One region of the Psychromonas sp. L1A2 genome, then DNA from elsewhere that is predicted to be linked to it. Evidence: predicted binding sites of a transcription regulator. Region 1 holds the regulator's gene; each other region holds the start of a gene.
The links. The regulator sigma-54, encoded in region 1, starts transcription at its own class of promoters, with help from an activator protein. The targets are predictions, from matches to a motif close to GTTGGCACGNNNNTNGNNT.
Positions count from the first base shown of each region.

Region 2: a site for sigma-54 is predicted at 2,919-2,937, ahead of GQR59_RS04255 (PEP-CTERM sorting domain-containing protein). Genes of this name have one in related genera too.
Region 3: a site for sigma-54 is predicted at 2,077-2,095, ahead of GQR59_RS11960 (CsbD family protein). Genes of this name have one in related genera too.

Region 1 is NZ_WUAG01000001.1:522,293-528,448, reverse strand. Features, by position in the region: gene kdsC (3-deoxy-manno-octulosonate-8-phosphatase KdsC) at 1-496, shown strand, start outside; gene lptC (LPS export ABC transporter periplasmic protein LptC) at 497-1,060, shown strand; gene lptA (lipopolysaccharide transport periplasmic protein LptA) at 1,047-1,601, shown strand; gene lptB (LPS export ABC transporter ATP-binding protein) at 1,604-2,329, shown strand; gene GQR59_RS02260 (RNA polymerase factor sigma-54) at 2,363-3,808, shown strand; gene ptsN (PTS IIA-like nitrogen regulatory protein PtsN) at 3,906-4,349, shown strand; gene rapZ (RNase adapter RapZ) at 4,366-5,208, shown strand; gene GQR59_RS02245 (HPr family phosphocarrier protein) at 5,215-5,490, shown strand; gene mgtE (magnesium transporter) at 5,505-6,156, shown strand, end outside.
Region 2 is NZ_WUAG01000001.1:960,279-966,434, reverse strand. Features, by position in the region: gene GQR59_RS04260 (ExeM/NucH family extracellular endonuclease) at 1-1,551, shown strand, start outside; gene GQR59_RS04255 (PEP-CTERM sorting domain-containing protein) at 2,148-2,837, opposite strand; tRNA gene GQR59_RS04250 (tRNA-Leu) at 4,457-4,542, opposite strand; tRNA gene GQR59_RS04245 (tRNA-Cys) at 4,554-4,627, opposite strand; tRNA gene GQR59_RS04240 (tRNA-Gly) at 4,636-4,711, opposite strand; gene pgsA (CDP-diacylglycerol--glycerol-3-phosphate 3-phosphatidyltransferase) at 4,906-5,469, opposite strand; gene uvrC (excinuclease ABC subunit UvrC) at 6,061-6,156, opposite strand, start outside.
Region 3 is NZ_WUAG01000002.1:324,529-330,684, reverse strand. Features, by position in the region: gene GQR59_RS11975 (CinA family nicotinamide mononucleotide deamidase-related protein) at 1-181, shown strand, start outside; gene GQR59_RS11970 (rhodanese-like domain-containing protein) at 298-627, shown strand; gene GQR59_RS11965 (endonuclease/exonuclease/phosphatase family protein) at 921-1,889, shown strand; gene GQR59_RS11960 (CsbD family protein) at 2,175-2,366, shown strand; gene GQR59_RS11955 (DUF6435 family protein) at 2,491-2,682, opposite strand; gene GQR59_RS11950 (hypothetical protein) at 2,835-3,059, shown strand; gene GQR59_RS11945 (DMT family transporter) at 3,371-3,700, shown strand; gene GQR59_RS11940 (YqaA family protein) at 3,939-4,523, shown strand; gene GQR59_RS11935 (GNAT family N-acetyltransferase) at 4,586-4,948, opposite strand; gene GQR59_RS18485 (GNAT family N-acetyltransferase) at 4,967-5,092, opposite strand; gene GQR59_RS11930 (BufA1 family periplasmic bufferin-type metallophore) at 5,875-6,156, shown strand, end outside.

The sequences.
Region 1 (6,156 bases):
AAAAATAAAGCTCTTTGTCTGTGATGTTGATGGTGTATTTTCTGATGGTCGAATTTATTTAGGCAATGATGGTGAAGAACTTAAAGCATTCCATACAAAAGATGGATTTGGACTTAAAGCTATAATGCAGCAAGGTATAGAAGTAGCTATCATTACTGGTCGACAATCTAATATAGTTGAAAATAGAATGTCTGCTCTAGGTATTAAACACATTTATCAAGGCAAAGATGATAAGTTAAGTGTTTACAACTCATTATTAGAAAAACTCAATCTAACACCCGAGCAAACGGCTTACATCGGTGACGATGTTGTAGACTTACCAGTCATGGAACAGTCAGGCTTAGGAATAGCGGTTAATGACGCTCATCCATTGGTTTTACAAAAGGCGGATCTAGTGACAACCGTTAAAGGTGGATTTGGAGCAGTACGTGAAATTTGTGACTTATTTTTACAATGCCATGGACAACTTTCAATGACTCAAGGTAAAAGCGAATAAATGAACAAACGCAAGAGCATTCCTTTTATAGCCCTATTAGTTGCATTTATAGTATGGATATATGTAAAACCAGATACAGAACTTCCATCTCTTCCTGATCATCATCCTAGTTATATTGCTGACGATGTACAAAGTAACCATTACGATGAGTTTGGCTTTAATGATTATCGTGTGTTTGCAGAGAAAATGACTAATTACCCTGAAAATGACACCACTTTATTTGAATATCCTAAAGTGATTGTTTATACCAAAGATAAAAAAACAGATGTTATAACAACATGGCAATTAACCAGTAAAACAGGCACATTGACAGAAAAATATAACTTACTATTATCAGGAGACGTTTTAGTTGAGAATCTCAGTAAAGATCAATTAGTACAAACAATGTCTACAGCTCAAGCAACATTGCAACTGGATAGTAAAGAAATTAGCAGCGACCAAAAAGTCACATGGACAGGACCACAAGTTAAACAAGAAGGTGTTGGATTTTGGGCATCAATGGTCACAGAAGAAATGAAACTTAATTCTAATATAAAAGCGGTATACCTTAATGAATCTAAATAAATTAACAGTTTTACTTACTATTTCGCTGTTTAATGTAAATGCTTCAGCATTAGAGTCTGATTTCGATCAACCTATTCATGTTTCTTCTATAAAACAACATGCAAGTTTGAAAACTAACACAGTCGTTTTTACTGATGAGGTTTTACTTACGCAAGGCTCCATTAAAATTACGGCAGATAAACTAACGGTTATCCGTGGTACTAAACCCAATCATGAAATTATGATTGCAGAAGGTAATGTAGCAACATTTCATCAAATACAAGATGATGGAAAACCACTTGATGCAGAAGCAAAAAATATCAGTTATGAAGTCGCAAAAGGCAAAATAACATTATCTAAAAGCGCACAAGTGAAACAATTAGATAGTCAGGTAAATGGTGGTGAAATAGTTTATTTCTTAGAAAGCCAAGAACTGAATGTCACGACCGATCAAAGCAAAAAAGAACGTGTACAAACAGTCTTTTTGCCGGCTCAGTTTGAAAAAGACAAAAGCACAGATTCAACTAAATCTTCTACTCCAAAAACGACTGGAGAACAGTAAATATGGCAGAATTACGAGCAAGCGGATTAGTTAAAAGTTATAAAGGACGTACTGTTGTAAATGGTGTCGGCCTAACAGTTAAAACAGGCGAGATAGTTGGTTTATTAGGTCCCAATGGAGCGGGAAAAACAACCTCTTTTTATATGGTTGTTGGGCTCGTTAAACAAGACCATGGCAGTATCGTTATCGATGACGAAGATATCTCTAGCGATCCGATGCATATTCGAGCACAAAAAGGTATTGGCTACCTACCACAAGAAGCCTCTATATTCCGCCGCTTAACCGTGACTGAAAATATTATGGGGATTTTGCAGACTCGTAAAGAACTAACGCAGCCACAACGAGATGAAAAGCTAAATACACTGTTAGAAGAATTTCACATCACCCATATCCGTAACAGTAAAGGAATGAGTTTATCTGGTGGTGAACGACGACGTGTAGAAATTGCACGAGCACTAGCAACTGAGCCAAAATTTATCTTGTTAGATGAGCCCTTTGCAGGGGTTGACCCTATATCGGTCATTGATATAAAAAATATTATTCAACAATTACGTGATCGCGGTCTAGGCGTACTGATTACAGACCATAATGTAAGAGAAACATTAGATGTTTGTGAGCATTCATATATAGTGAGCCACGGAGAAATCATAGCCGTAGGCACACAAGACGAGATATTAGCAAACGACCATGTGAAGCGCGTTTATCTAGGTGAAGAGTTTAAACTTTAAATCGTAACCATACGTTCAGGAAGATATGTTTTGATGAAACAGGGTTTACAATTGAAAATGGGTCAGCAATTAGCGATGACCCCTCAATTACAGCAAGCAATAAAACTATTGCAGCTATCAACGCTCGATCTCCAACAGGAGATTCAAAACGCATTAGATTCAAATCCTCTTTTAGAGCAAGATGATCAAACGGGTACTGAAGAGTTAGTCAAAGAAGCTGATAGCAGTGAAGTTGATACTTCAGAAGCCATTTCCCAACAAGAATTTTCAGATGATCTTCCTGCAGAAAAAGAATGGGAAGAATCTTATAACTCTACGCCTATTACAGGTAACACCTCTAGTGCTGTTGCTTATGACGGTGAAAGTACAGTCTATCAGGGAGAATCTTCGACTTCTCTACAAGACCATTTATTATGGCAAATGCAATTAACGCCTTTTACTGAAACGGATCAAGTCATTGCAATGGCAATTATCGATTCTATTGATGAGTCAGGATATTTGACCACTGACTGTGAAAGTATTTTAGATAGCTTAAAAGCTGATTTAGAAGATTTGGAATTAGATGAAGTAGAGGTAGTATTAAAACGAATCCAACATTTCGATCCACTAGGTGTCGCGGCTCGTACCACTCAAGAGTGTTTACAAATTCAACTTCGCCAATTACCGAATACAACGCAATGGCGTGACGAAGCTATTCAAATACTTGAACAGTACATGGATCTTCTTGGTAACAGGGATTACAGAACACTTGCACGTAAAAGTAAATTCAAAGAAGCACAACTTGCAGAAATCATGCGCTTAATTCAAAGCTTAGAACCTCGACCAGGTAATGGTGTTGAAACAAGTGAAACACAATATATTATTCCAGATGTCTATGTTAAAAAGATTCAAGGACAATGGCGAGTTTCATTAAATCAAGATTGCGATCCTAATTTATCGATTAACCAACAATACGCAAATATGTGCTCAGGTAACATCAGTAAAACCGATTCTCAATTCATTAAAGGCCATTTGCAAGAAGCGAAATGGTTCATCAAAAGCTTAGAAAACCGCAATGAAACACTATTAAAAGTATCGAACTGTATTGTGCAACAACAACAAGCTTTCTTTGAATACGGCGATGAGTCGATGAAACCAATGGTTTTAAATGATGTTGCCTTTGAAGTCGAAATGCATGAATCAACCATTTCTCGAGTGACTACGCAGAAGTTTATGCATACTCCTCGTGGCATTTATGAATTGAAGTTTTTCTTTTCGAGTCATGTTGCAACCGATGGCGGTGGTGAATGTTCATCAACAGCTATCCGTGCTTTAATTAAAAAGCTCGTTGCCGCAGAATTAACGACTAAACCTTTAAGTGATAACAAAATAACGCAGTTATTAGAAGAAAAAGGTATTCAAGTAGCAAGACGTACTATTGCTAAGTACCGAGAATCATTAGGTATTCCACCTTCTAACCAGCGAAAGCAATTACTTTAATTAGTGAGCAACGCAAATAAAATTGGGATTAACTATAGTTATTTAATGCTAACCTGCTAAACTCGCGCGTCCATTAAGTACAGTTAAACTATATATTATGAAAATATCTACTTTATTAAATAAAGATTCAGTATTCTGCCAAACTGCCTGCACTAGTAAAAAAGGTGCTTTAGAAAAAATCAGTCTTATTGCGGCTAAAGAATTAAACTTAGATGCGCAAGAGTTATTCGAAAGCTTGATTGCACGAGAGAAAATTGGGTCGACGGGAGTAGGCTCAGGTATCGCTATTCCTCACGTCAAAATTTCTAGTGAATTACCAGCAACAGCAGTCTTTCTACAATGTGAAACAGGCATTGATTATGATTCATATGACGGTAATAAAGTCGATATATTATTTGCTATATTCGTGCCAGAAGATCTTTGTAAGCAATACCTTTCTGCCTTATCAGAAATAAGTCAAAAGTTACTAGATAAACAGTTTTTACGCCAATTACGAAGTGCGCAAAGCAACCAAGAGTTATTTGAATTACTGACGTTATAAAATCACAGGAGTAGATATGAAGTTAATTGTTATTAGCGGTCGTTCAGGATCAGGAAAAACAATTGCCCTCCATGTACTTGAAGATTTAGGTTACAACTGTATTGACGGTGTCCCGTATCAATTACTAGAACAATTAATTGATACGGTCGACCCAAAAGATAATAAAGTAGCGGTCACCTTAGATATACGTAATATGCCAACTAAAGTTGATGAAATTAAGCACCTTGTTGAATCATTGCAAAAAAAAGTAGAATTAGAAATCATCTATATAGATGCGCTAACCAGTGAATTAATTCGCCGATATAGTGAGACTCGCCGTTTACACCCTCTTTCTAAACAAAAACACTCTTTATCTCAAGCCTTAGAATTGGAAAAAGAGATGTTAGCACCACTACAAGCACTCTCTGCTTTTTCAATTGATACAACAGCCCTATCTGTTCATAATTTAAATGAACACCTAAAAATATACTTGCAAGGCTCGACTAAGAGTAATTTATTAGTTATTTTCCAATCTTTTGGTTTTAAACATATACACCCGCAAGATGCCGATTATATTTTTGATGTGCGTTTTTTGCCTAACCCATACTGGGAAAAAAACTTAAAAGAATACTCAGGCAAAGATAAACTTATTCAAGACTATTTAAGTGCCTTCCCATTAGTCAAAGAAACTATCACTAATATCGAAAACCTCTTTTTAACTTGGCTGCCGCATCTAGAGCAAAACAACCGCAACTATGTCACCATAGCTATTGGTTGTACTGGCGGTAGACATCGTTCTGTCTATGTCACAGAACAAATAGCGGCACGTTTTAAACATAAGTACCAAATACAAATTGAACATAAATGTTTAAAGGAGTAATTCCTGTTGGATAAAATTAAGCAAACAATTACAATACAAAACAAACTCGGTTTGCACACACGTGCAACAATAAAACTAGTCGAATTAGTTAATGCTTTTGATGCGCAAATCACCATCACACACAATGAAAAAAAAGCAGATGCTGGTAGCGTACTTGGTTTATTAGTGTTAGAAACTTGTTTTGGTCAAGAAATTGAAATAGAAGCGCAAGGTGCACAAGCACAAGAAGCGATGTTAGCCGTTACTGAGCTCATCGAAAATAAGTTTTTAGAAGAAGAATAATACTAGGGGCAAGTATGCTGGAAAACACTAAAGTTGATAATACCCAGCTACGACTTCAAGAAGTAAAAAAAGCACTTGAACACGGTATGTTTGTTTTAGCACGCAGCATTTTAGATAAAATGCCTGCTTGTGATGTCGCCTTTTTATTAGAATCCTCCCCTCCTGCAGATCGTAAAGTATTATGGAACTTAACAGACCATGATCAACACGGTGAAATCCTAGAAGAATTAAACGAAGATGCGAAAGATGGCATCATTAATTTAATGGGAACAGATAACCTTGTCGCAGCAACAGAAGGCATGGAAACCGATGGTTTAGCTTATGTATTAAGAGGCATCCCTGACAGTGTCTATAGAGCTGTATTAGAACAAATGGATACACAGGACAGGCAAAGAGTTGAACTGGCTTTAGCATTTCCTGAAGACACTGCTGGCTCGATGATGAATACCGATACAGTTACGGTTCGTCCTGATGTAACCATTGAAGTCGTACTGCGCTATTTACGTTTAAAAGGTTCGTTACCCGATACGACTGATGCATTATATGTCGTTGATACTGATAATAAGCTACTCGGTGACGTTTCTTTATCAACTTTATTAACAGTAGAACCCACTTCTATCATCAGTGATGTAATGAAGCATGATACAGAACCGCTTCAAGTATTAA
Region 2 (6,156 bases), 440 kb from region 1:
GAGTCTGGTGACCTAAAAATCGCTACATTTAACGTATTGAACTACTTTAACTCAGAAGTGGGCGGTGCAGAAAATCCAAACGGTAGCAATCGTGGTGCTGACAATGCAGATGATTTGGCAGTGCAAACAGCAAAAATTGTCGCAGCATTAGTTGCGCTTGATGCTGACTTTGTAGGGTTAATGGAAGTTGAAAATAATGGCTTTTCAGAAGACTCCGCAATCGTTGCGTTGGTAACAGCATTAAACGAAGCATTAGATGAAGATAAGCAATACACTATCGCGTCTAGTGAAGACTACGATTACATCGGTACCGATGCCATTACTAATCAAGCCATCTACCGTGCTAATAAATTAAGTTTAGATGAGTTTGATGTGATAGAAATGCCACAACAACATGCACCTGAGACTGGTTCTGAATCGGGTGATAATTTCATGCGTGACGCGGTAACGCCTACTTTTACAGTGATTGGCACAGATAAAAAACTAACGATTTCTGTTAATCATTTAAAATCTAAAGGCTCTACCTGTTATGAAGATGTTATAAACGATGAACAATTAGCCGATACTGATTTACAAGGTAGCTGTGAAAACTTCCGTGTATCTGGTGCTTTCCAATTAGCTAACTCTTTAGCGGAGAAAGAAGGTTACACCATGATTGTGGGTGACCTAAATGCGTATGCAAGTGAAGACCCGCTTCTACTATTAACCAACCAAGATAATGCAGAAACAGGTTATGAACTTAAGGCTGCCGCTTACACTTATATTGGTGGTGACAGTGATGAGCTAGGTGAACAGTTACATGGTCCAGATGGTGCGACATTAACTGAGAGTTATGGCTATATCGATACACTAGCTAAATTTGAAGAAGAGGGTTTAAGCTACTCATTCAATGATGAAGTCGGTACATTAGATTACATTTTAGTAGATGAAGAGCTTGGCGAACTAGTCGTTGATGCTGCACATTGGAATATTAACTCAATAGAAAGCGGTTTATTTCAATATGATTACGACTTTGGTGATGTAAACATTTATAACGATGCTTACCGTTCATCAGATCACGATCCTGCTATCATCGTTTTAAACTTCGGTATAGAGAGTGATTTAGGTGAAAGTATTTCATTACCAAGTGAACCTGTTTCATTGCCCGTTCAAACAACAACGATTGATGAAGATGGTACATTCACTGTAGTTGTTGATCTAACCGCTTCTACTTTCAATAGTTTACAAATAGGCACCAATGTAAATGCAGTTATTTCAGAAGTTGAAAGTTCGCGAGCAGCAACAAGCCAAACGGGTTCAATAGACTTAACTGAAGAGCAAATAACACAAGGCTGGGCAACGGTTGAAGTAAAAGAGGCTAGCGCAGGAGATGTAACAGTATCTAGCTTTATAGGTGATGAATTAGTTGCAACAAACGACTACACGTTAACGACAGAAGAAGATACAGATAATAACGCTGACGACACTAGCGGTGGTAGTAGCAACATATTCACATTGTTATCACTACTAGGCTTTGCTGGATGGCGTTTAAGACGTCGTCAACAAAGTTAAAGCAACTGCTAAAGCTTACTCTATATTAGCAATTAATATCAGCCCTTTATGTGTTTCTCATAAAGGGCTTTTTTATAAGCTGTAGATTCCTCACTGTAATTTACACCTAGCATTTAAATCAGATATTTAAACTTAATATTTAAGCCAAAATACGATAATAACTAATACAACCTTATTAATATGAAACACCCGATCTACAAAACACATCAACTAAATAGTTTTTCAATTTACAGTCATATCAAACATACCGATAGACGATTAACGAAGTTAATCTTCGAAAGGCCTCAATTTACGCCTTAAACTAAGTCATTTTTCCTGCGTAAAATTTAGATCACTTATTTAATGTAATCGGTATAACGATTTTTAAAAGGTATGAAATTACTGAACAATAGAAACGTCCAAAGTAATTGAGACTATCAAAGCAATCAAAGTAGCAAGGAGATTTTAATAGCAGGTTGTTAGGTAAGGCTATTCAGATGAAGCGATTATAAAATCTGATTTATGAAATGTATTGCCTATAATCATCAAGTAAAAAAAAACACCAATCATCACAATTGGTGCTTTATATCATTCAAATATTGATTCGAAGATTAAAGTTATTTCTTAACTCTACGAGATACTAAAGCTAATAGGCCGAATGCAAAGATAGCAATAGTAGAAGGTTCAGGTACATCAACAACTAATGATGCATTATTAAATCCAGCGCCTTGAAAAGCAGTTTCTGAACCGAAGATAACAAAACCATTGTTTTCTGTGTCGCCGTTTACCCAATCTTGGATAATGCTCGTTACATCAACAGTATAAGTGTCAAACGAATCAGTCTTAACGTTATCTACCACTACAGATTGATTAGTTGATGAATCAGCATATTCAAATAAAGGCAAAGAACCAGACTCATCACTCCATGCACTTTCAACTTGCCCTAATAAAACACTTAAATCATTGATAGTATTAAGACGAGAAACAAAATCAATTTCAAACAATGCCGAGAACGTTGAAGCATTAACGATATCTGACGTTAAGAAACTTAAATCAAAATCAATAAAAGTCGCAATACGTAAATCTTCTTGAGATTCATTAGCTCGTTCACGTGCAATCACTTCAGTACTAGATAATGAACCACTACTAACTGAACCAGCTGAATTAAGGTCACCATCCAAAGAAACACTAATAATAGTTTCTGGAGATGTAGTAATTAATGAAGCTTGTGCACTTGTCGCGATTAATGCAGACATTAAGTAAAAGCTAGTTGTAACAGCAATCAAAAGTCTTTTTGAATTTAACATATGTTTTATCCTTTGGTTCACTATTGCTAATGTTAGTAGGCAAGATGTAAACGATTATTTAGGTATTCCTAAGATAGTATAAAGCATATACCATGCCATGATAAATATCACTTTAGTTTCAATAAGATAGATTTTTTAATGTGTTTTAAGAAATCAAAGTGAAAAGAAACCCGACACCTCTTTGGGGTTATTTTTCATTTCAGACAACATAACTTATGTTATACCTACTTCGGTGTATGAATAATCGACACTACGTTACCTGATAAAGTAACTGACTAAAGAGCAACTTATTAAGTAAATAACCTCAGTTCTGGGCAGGTAAAGCGATACAACACCGTGATTTTCGGGGATTTCTACGTTAAATTATTTATCAATAACCCGTTATTATACCAATGGAATTAAATAAGTGATCAGAGATTGCGCAGGAAAAATTAACACTAATAAGGTGTGAGTTGTAGGAGATAGTTGATCTCACTTCAAAACTCACAACGCAGTTAGGGGTAATTTTAACCAGCAAGAATGATCGCCTTATTAATTCTTTTGGTATTAATTCAATAATTCGCCTTGAACTACGTAAAACTAACGGCACTGACTAGTAAAAAATATAACCATGATTTTAAATGAAATTCCGCTTTCATTAACCAGCATTGAGGTTAAATAATAGAGATTTACACCACTCAAACTAGAAAGACCTAACACATGCCAGATATCACATCATTTATTTCATATTAATTTACTTTAATAAAATAGAAATCGTTAAATAAAGCCGTTAATAGCGTTATTAGAGAAAATAAATAACTGCCCACCTCTCAATATAATAAAAAGAGAAAAACCGTCTCAGGCCTCTTTAAATAGCTTAATAAAGGTTATTGAAACCAATAACCTTACATGACTAAATTAAATTGATGACTCATTTAGATAATTTAAGGAGGTGATAGAGAAATAAAGGAATAAAGGAATAAAGGTATAAAGGTATAAACAAGAACAATATTTACTAATCCAATTTTTGATATAAAAAAACCAGCTATAAGCTGGTTCTTTTATGAAATTGGTATCCGGAGACGGACTTGAACTGTCACGGCTAGAATTAGATGCGGGGATTTTTTATCAGAGTTTACAGAATTCCGATTGCATTAAGCTTGGCATAAATTAAACGCTTATAAACTGGCTTATAAACTAAAAACTCAAATTTTAGATATAAAAAAACCAGCTATAAGCTGGTTCTTTTATGAAATTGGTGCCCAGAGACGGACTTGAACCGTCACGGCCAGAATTAGATGCGGGGATTTTAATATCAGAGTTTACGAAATCCCGATTGCATTCAGCTTGATATAACTTAAACGCTTATAAACTGAAACTCAAATTTCAGATATAAAAAAACCAGCTATAAGCTGGTTCTTTTATGAAATTGGTGCCCGGAGACGGACTTGAACCTTCACGGCCAGAATTAGATGCGGGGATTTTATTATCAAAGTTCACAGGCCCCCGATCACATTAAGCTTGGTACTTGGATTAAAATAATAAGTGCATAAATTAAACGCTTATAAACTGGCTTATAAACTAAAAACTCAAATTTTAGATATAAAAAAACCAGCTATAAGCTGGTTCTTTTATGAAATTGGTGCCCGGAGACGGACTTGAACCGTCACGACCATAAGTCGAGGGATTTTAAATCCCTTGTGTCTACCGATTTCACCACCCGGGCAAAGATTGTAATGGAGGCGGAACCCGGAGTCGAACCGAGGTGGATGGATTTGCAATCCACTGCATGGCCACTCTGCCATTCCGCCAAAACATTTGGAGCGGTACACGAGACTCGAACTCGTGACCCCGACCTTGGCAAGGTCGTGCTCTACCAACTGAGCTAGTACCGCATCACTATGTTTATCTCAAGAAGAACTAGTAAACTGTTTCCCCTCTCGATGTGTGCGCATTCTAATGATTCTTCACAATGAGTCAATAGAAATTATCACCTTTTTTGCTTCTTTTAAGTTGTTCGACGTTTTTTTAGACGAAGCGTTTAGATATTCACCAATTTAACCTATATTAATCTGCTTTTAGTCTTTCTTTAATCTACTTTGCTTTCATTGCTCTTTTTTAGCAAAGGCCATGCTGCTTTTAAATAAACTATCATCGACCATAATGTTAATGCAGTAGCAACATATAAGAAAATAAAACCTACCCATTCCATTACAGGTGAATATTGCCAAATTAATAAAAATAGCGCTAACATTTGTGATGCTGTTTTCACTTTACCGATCCAAGAAACAGCAACAATACCTCTTTCACCTAATTCAGCCATCCACTCTCGTAGTGCTGAGATAATAATTTCACGGCAAATCATAATCATGGCAGGAACGGTTATCCAAATAACCGCATAATGTTCAACGATCATGACTAATGCCACTGCGACCATTATTTTATCCGCAACGGGATCTAAAAATGCACCAAAAGCAGTTTGTTGATTTAAACGACGAGCTAAATAACCATCTAACCAATCTGTTATACCAGCGAGCCAAAAAATAAATGCCGCAGCAGGTGCTGACCATTCTGCTGGCAGGTAAAATATAACCACAAACACGGGGATCAAAAGAATTCGAAAACTAGTCAGTATATTGGGAATGTTAAGCATTAATGTATCCTTTAAGGTATGCCTGCTTATTTTGGCACTTTATGCTTTGTATTTGCAAACCCTTAACTCATAAAATAAACAATTAAAACGAATGCTTAGTGCCTTGATGTGTTTTTTAACAGTTTTACCTGAAAGTAGTTAAAAATTAACGATGGCTTCGCTAAATTTATCTGACTTTTATCTTGTTTGTATTAAAAACACAAAAAACTTATACCCGTTACCATTCAAAGTACAACATTCAGCAAGCAGTGAAATGAACAGATTCTAGACAGATAGAGGAAGACCTAACGGGTTAAATCGATACTTTCGAACAACGAGGTGTTTACTTCACCGCTTACACGCTAGGTCGTTAGCTTGAAACCAACTCTGCGTTGCAACCTTTGATAAAGATAAAGATAAGGAATAGGTATTGTCAACATGTTACGCCTTGATTTGAAGTCCAAGCTAACGACTGAACAAAGCATATTGAACGGTATAGGCTAAAAGTAATTTGAAAATTTATTAATTAAAACACTGAATCTTTTTCGTTAACAACAGTTATCAATAAAGCATTTAATATAAAGACGATTTACTTTATTCAAACTGATTTAGTTAATGATTCAGTGCTTCGTTAATAGTTTCAGCTAAACTTTTGCTTATGCCGTTCAACTTAGCTAATTCATCAACACTAGCCGACTTCACCCCTTG
Region 3 (6,156 bases), on a different contig from region 1:
AATCAAGTTTTCAGCTAAACGTAGTAGAAACCATATACGTGATTTAACCACCGCAATTGCCTTTGATATGTTACGTCGCGCTATATTAGGCTTATCTCCTATTGCTGATTACAGTTATATCGAACGTGTCGAATCAATGGTTTATTCCATGAAAGAATGCCGAGATCTTGTGACTAAATAACCACTTATATTGAGCTTATGGATTATTTATGAATCAATCATAAAAATGAACATAATTAGTCTTTGGGTATTGGTGTAAGCATGGGTATAAATATCCATTATAGAAGGAGTTAAATAATGAAAATTAAAGCGCTTATTTTACCAGCTTTATTAATGATAACGACACTATTTAGTTCTTTCTCTTTTGCAGAAAAGGTGTGGATTGATGTTCGTACATTGGTGGAAAATCAAAAAGATAATATTAAAGGAGATTTACGTATTTCACATTCAAATATTGTGAGAGAAGTACGTACACTTTACCCAGATATAAATACAGAGTTTTATTTATATGACAATACAGGTGGGAGATCGGATATTGCAATTTCAGCTTTAGATCAAGCAGGCTACAAAAATCTACATAATGCAGGCAGTATTGAAGAAGCTCGTGAACAAAGAGGTATAAAATGAAGATTAATATAGGGATAACAGAAAGGTAAAGTAATGATTCATAATAGTGAAATATTACTATTATGGGGAAAGACCACTATTAAATTATAGCTGTTTCTTTTTTCTTGCTAAGCTTAATCCCATTAAGCCACAGCCTAACAATAGTATAGTGACAGGTGAGGAAACTGATGCAGCAAAATATCTATTTTTAATGAATACTATGGTTTTTCTGTTTAAGGTTCCATATACAAATAAGCTGTATATTATTGAGTGTATTGAAAAAGTGTATTGATTTAATATTGAGAGAATTGAATATGTTTGACGTTTCTATTATTTTGCTTACGAGTATTATGCTGGGCGTTACCGTCGCCCCTTTATTGCCAACCAATCACTGGTTGTCGAGAGTGTGGGAGTTTCCTCGAGTACAAATTGCAGTGATCACTGTCTCTCTTACTATTGTTAGCTTTTATATCGTTTCACCTATCATGCAAATTACCTTTATGATTATAAACGGGTTATTGTCTGCTTATCAGATAGCTTGGATATTTCCTTATACAAGACTGTACCCAATACAAGTTCGTAAAGCTTCTTCTGCTAATGCCCAATCGATTAAAATAATGACCAGTAATGTGCTAATGACAAACCGTTCTGCTGACAAATTAATTGAATTGGTTAACTTACATCAACCAGATGTGTTGGTTACGTTAGAAACCGATATGTGGTGGCAAAAAGCGTTAGAACCGATTCATAAAGATTATCCACATCGAGTTAATCAGCCGTTAGATAATTTATATGGTATGCATCTTTACAGTAAGTTTGTATTAGAAGATGTGCAATTATTACACCTTATTGAAGAAGGGATCCCTTCAATACATTGTTATTTAGTATTAAAAAGTGGCATTAAAATTAAGTCTCATTTTCTTCACCCTGCACCACCGAGTCCAACAGAAAACACAACATCAACGCCAAGAGATAGAGAGTTATTGGTTATTGCAAAAAAAGTTGCAGGTCAAACGGAACCTATTATTGTGACTGGGGATTTAAATGATGTAGCTTGGTCACCGACTACTCGTGCATTCAGGCATATTAGCGGACTAAAAGACCCAAGAATGGGAAGAGGTATGTTTAATACTTTTCATGCTAATTATCCATTCCTACGTTGGCCTTTAGATCATATCTTTCATAGTGATCATTTTGAGTTAGGTGCAATACACAGAATGCCATCAATTGACTCAGATCATTTTCCTTTATTGAGCGAATTAGTTTATGTAGGAAAAAAGTAGCAGGGGCCGTATTAAACCTGCAACTTATTTTTTGTTAGGCTTTTCTACTCTCTTAGTCATGCTGAGTAATGGGACACTCATTTTATTAATATTGAAAACCTGACAAAATGCTATGTAATAGTTACATAGTAAGTCTTCTCATACTTTTCTTTAAAATAAATTTCCTTTTAAAATCAATTGTTTATTTTTTGGCATAGAACTTGATAAGTTTATATTGAACGTACTTATCGCGGTAAATATACTTTAATTTTACCGCTGCTTTTAATAAATTAAGGAGTCACTCTGATGAATAACGATATTATGAAAGGTAAGTGGAAACAGGTCTCAGGTACACTTAAAGCGAATTGGGGTAAATTAACCGATGATGATCTACAAGAAATCGATGGTAACCTTGAAAAATTCCAAGGTAAGATGCAAGAAAAATATGGAATGGCTAAAGATGAGTCAAAGAAAGAGTTTGAGAAATCATATTCATAATTTTTTTCATTTTTAAGTCATTCTATTATTAAGTGGGTGCCGGCTTGTTTGGCACTCGCTCAACAATACAATAAATGAAACGGTAATAAATATTATAAAAGGTAGTTGTATTTAATTACTTAAATCACTTACTTTCTTCTAATTCTAGTTCTACTTCTATTGCTTCAATTTGCTTATCAATTTCTTGTGCTTCAAAACTCAGTTGTGAAAATGTTCTTATATCTCCATTTCTTTGTGCATTCATTGCCTGCTCGAGCTTAATAGATAATTGCTTCTTAAGCTTTTTAGTTGGATCTTTTTTAAATATTGAAAACATAATGAACTCCTTTTTATTTTATACCTCGTTATACGTACCAATTCAGGGTTTGGTTTACTTTTGCTCAAATGATAAATATTGAATCTTAAAAACAAATAGTTAGGTCCTATATGGCGATATAAATTATGAAGATGTCAAATAAGCAGGGGAATATGAATATTAAAAAATATTTACTAGTAACAGATATATTGCCTATATGCTCAGATATTATGAAAAATTGGATATTAAAAAATATATTGAGAAATAGTAGTGGCCTTAAAGATTTACTGAAAAATGTTATGTGGTTGGAGTTTATCGAGCGTTTAAAAGAAACTGGAATGCCACTTGAACACAACACCCATTATGCGAATTTAAGAAATCAAAGTAGAGAGCCTTGAAATTAAAAATAAAAATGTTACAACAACATGCGTTGACGTTAAAAGCTAACATACTGAAAGAATCATCTCACCTCAGAAGTTACAACAAAAAATTACATTTTATAAAGATCAAATGAGTGAAAAAATTAAAAGTGATATTTAACTTTTATTTTTAATTTATAGGTTAACTGATTGATTAATAATACCACTACTAGTAATCTGCATTCCATTATTAATGATTAATTCAACGGTGACTTCTTATGAAACACATCGTTTTATGAGCGAGTTAATTATATATTTTTTATTCTATTTTATTATCGTTGAGGCAAGTCATGGGGTATTGGTTTTTAGTCATTGCAATTGTATCGGAAGTGATTGGCACATTAGCTCTCAAAGCTTCAAATGAATTTACTCATTGGTTTTACAGCTCAGCTAGCATCGTTAGTTATGTTGTTGCATTTTACTTCTTGTCTTTAGTGCTGAAGACGGTCCCAATTGGTATTGCCTATGCAATTTGGGCTGGAATGGGGATTGTCTTAGTCGCTTCAATAAGTGCAATTGTATATAAAGAGATCCCTGATACGGCGGCAATCATCGGTATGGTTTTGATTATCTCAGGTGTTGTTATTATGAATGTTTTTTCAAAAAGTGCTGCGCATTAAAAATAAGATAGATAGCGCAACAACGTAAAATTTAGGCAATAAATAATAATTATTTATTGCCTCCCAATTAAATTTTCTGTCATAAATTTATGTTTAATCCTCCATTTATAAGCGACTGACTTGTTATAAAAAACAGTGTTAAAGCAGTGCTTCAAACAACGTTAATAATATTGTTCGCCTATATAAACATGAACAATCTGATAAATACGATCAACATCAATTATTTAAAGGAAGCATAATGTCTATCCAAAAAAATATTAAACAAAAAACACGTAGTTTCATAGACTCCAAACATATGCTCAGCGGTATTACGATTGCTTCATTTTTAGAGTCAACCATAGTACCCATTCCCTTAGAAGCTGTATTGGTGCCGTTAATGCAGGCTCGTCGTGAACAGCTTTGGGCTATTGCGTTAATGGCAACATTAGGTTGTATTGTCGGCGCATTATTCGGTTATGCTTTGGGGTATTATTTATTTGATGTGGTTGGCGATTGGGTAATCAATACATTTTCAAGCCCAGAACAATTTGAAAATGTAAGACAACAAATGCAAGAACAAGGTTTTTGGTTTGTGATGACGTTAGGGATCGTGCCGATTCCATTCCAAATAGCAATGTTAGCTGCTGGAGCAACAAAGTACTCAATTACCCTGTTTTTAATCGCTTCCGCTATTGCCCGTTCAATACGTTACTTTGGGTTAGCTGTTGTTGTGTATTATGCAGGTAATCAGGCGGAACGTATTATCAGCAAACATAAAACTAAAGCAATAATCGCTTTAACTACTTTAATCTTAAGTGCTTGGGGATTAAGTACTTTATTTTAGTTAGATTAAGTCACTAAAGTATCGAAACATAATTGAGAGTCGGTAGTGAATAGGCGCTATTTTTAACGAATAGCGACATACATGCCGACTGAAATTCTTCCGTCATAGAGCATCGTCTTTTCAAGTTTAAATCCATTTTTCTCAGCAACTCGAATTGAAGCTATATTCTCTGTTTCAATCAGAGAGATTAAACGCGTTAAGTCCATTTCATTAAAAGCATAAGTTTTCATCGCTATTGCTGCTTCTGTTGCAAACCCTTTTCCCCAATAATGAGTTAATAAGCGATAACCTAATTCAAGTTCCGCCATACCTTGTATTGTTTGAGGGAAAAAACCACAGGAGCCAATTAATTGATTACTTTTTTTATCGATAACGGCTAATAAACTAGGTTCATTATTCTTAGATTTCAACATACATTGCTCAATAAAAATCCTACTTTTTTCTTATGAGTAAGGGCCATTAAGCGAAAATCGCATGACAATAGGATCGCTAAATAATGAATATGCACTTGCAATATCGTTGTTTTGGAATGGGCGTAATATGAGTCTTTCTGTTGTAATATTAATCATTTATTATCTTTATTATTCAATTAGAGGAAGTGTTGAGTTAGCTCATTACTATTTTAATTATATTAGCTAAACGAACTTGGCAAAGATGGAAACAGATTACTTTTTTCTAAATTTTCTAAATATAGTAGAGCACTAATAATAGTGCAGCTAAAAGTCGTTTATTAATTTAATTCATTATTATAACTTTTAAAGTTAAGTTTATTTGCAATTAATTTACCTATTTTTGTGTTAAAAGAATAAGTATACCCGTCACCATTCAAGCCGTAAAAATCAGCAAGTCGAGAGGTAAATAGAGGCTAGGCCAAAAGGTATCTAACAGGTGAAACGTTATAGCAACGAAGATGGTTACCTCACGATTTGCCCTGCGGGTCGCCAATTCGAAAACCAATATTACGTTGTAATATTAGATAAGGACTCGTCATTGGCATTATGTGACGCCTTGTCTTGGTGTCTGAGTTAACGAATGAGTCATGCACTTAGATTGATAACCGCTATAAGTGTATTTTAAAGTCATTAATATGACTTTTTGTGACTTATTCTTTTGTTTTTTTAACTTGTTGTATTTTAGAGTTTTATTTGGTTTTTTAACGTTTTTTTTATAATTCACTTACAAAATCTTTGAGTTATTTGAAATTTTTTATAGGGGGAGTAGGTCTAGTAAGTTGAAAAAACGGCGATACCGCTTATTCTTATTGTACTTGTTTAGGGATTGTGGCGTTATTTAATATATTTATTAATAATCACAGATAAAACAAGAAACTATTTTAATCAGGAGCATACATATGAAAAAAGTAAACTTAACTAAAGCTTTATTAGTTGGCGCATCAGCAGCAATCTTAAGTACAGGTGCAATGGCAGGTCCAAACAGCCAATTAACCATCACAGAAGGTGCTTCACCTAAAGTACAAGAGCAGTTTAAAGGTTGGGTTGCTGGTGCAAAAGTGAGTGGCCGTAAAGACAAATGCTACGGTATTGCTTTAGCTGGTGAGAATGACTGTAAAGCTGGTGCAGGTACTAGTTGTGAAGGTACTTCAACTGCAGATTTTCAAGAAAATGCATGGACA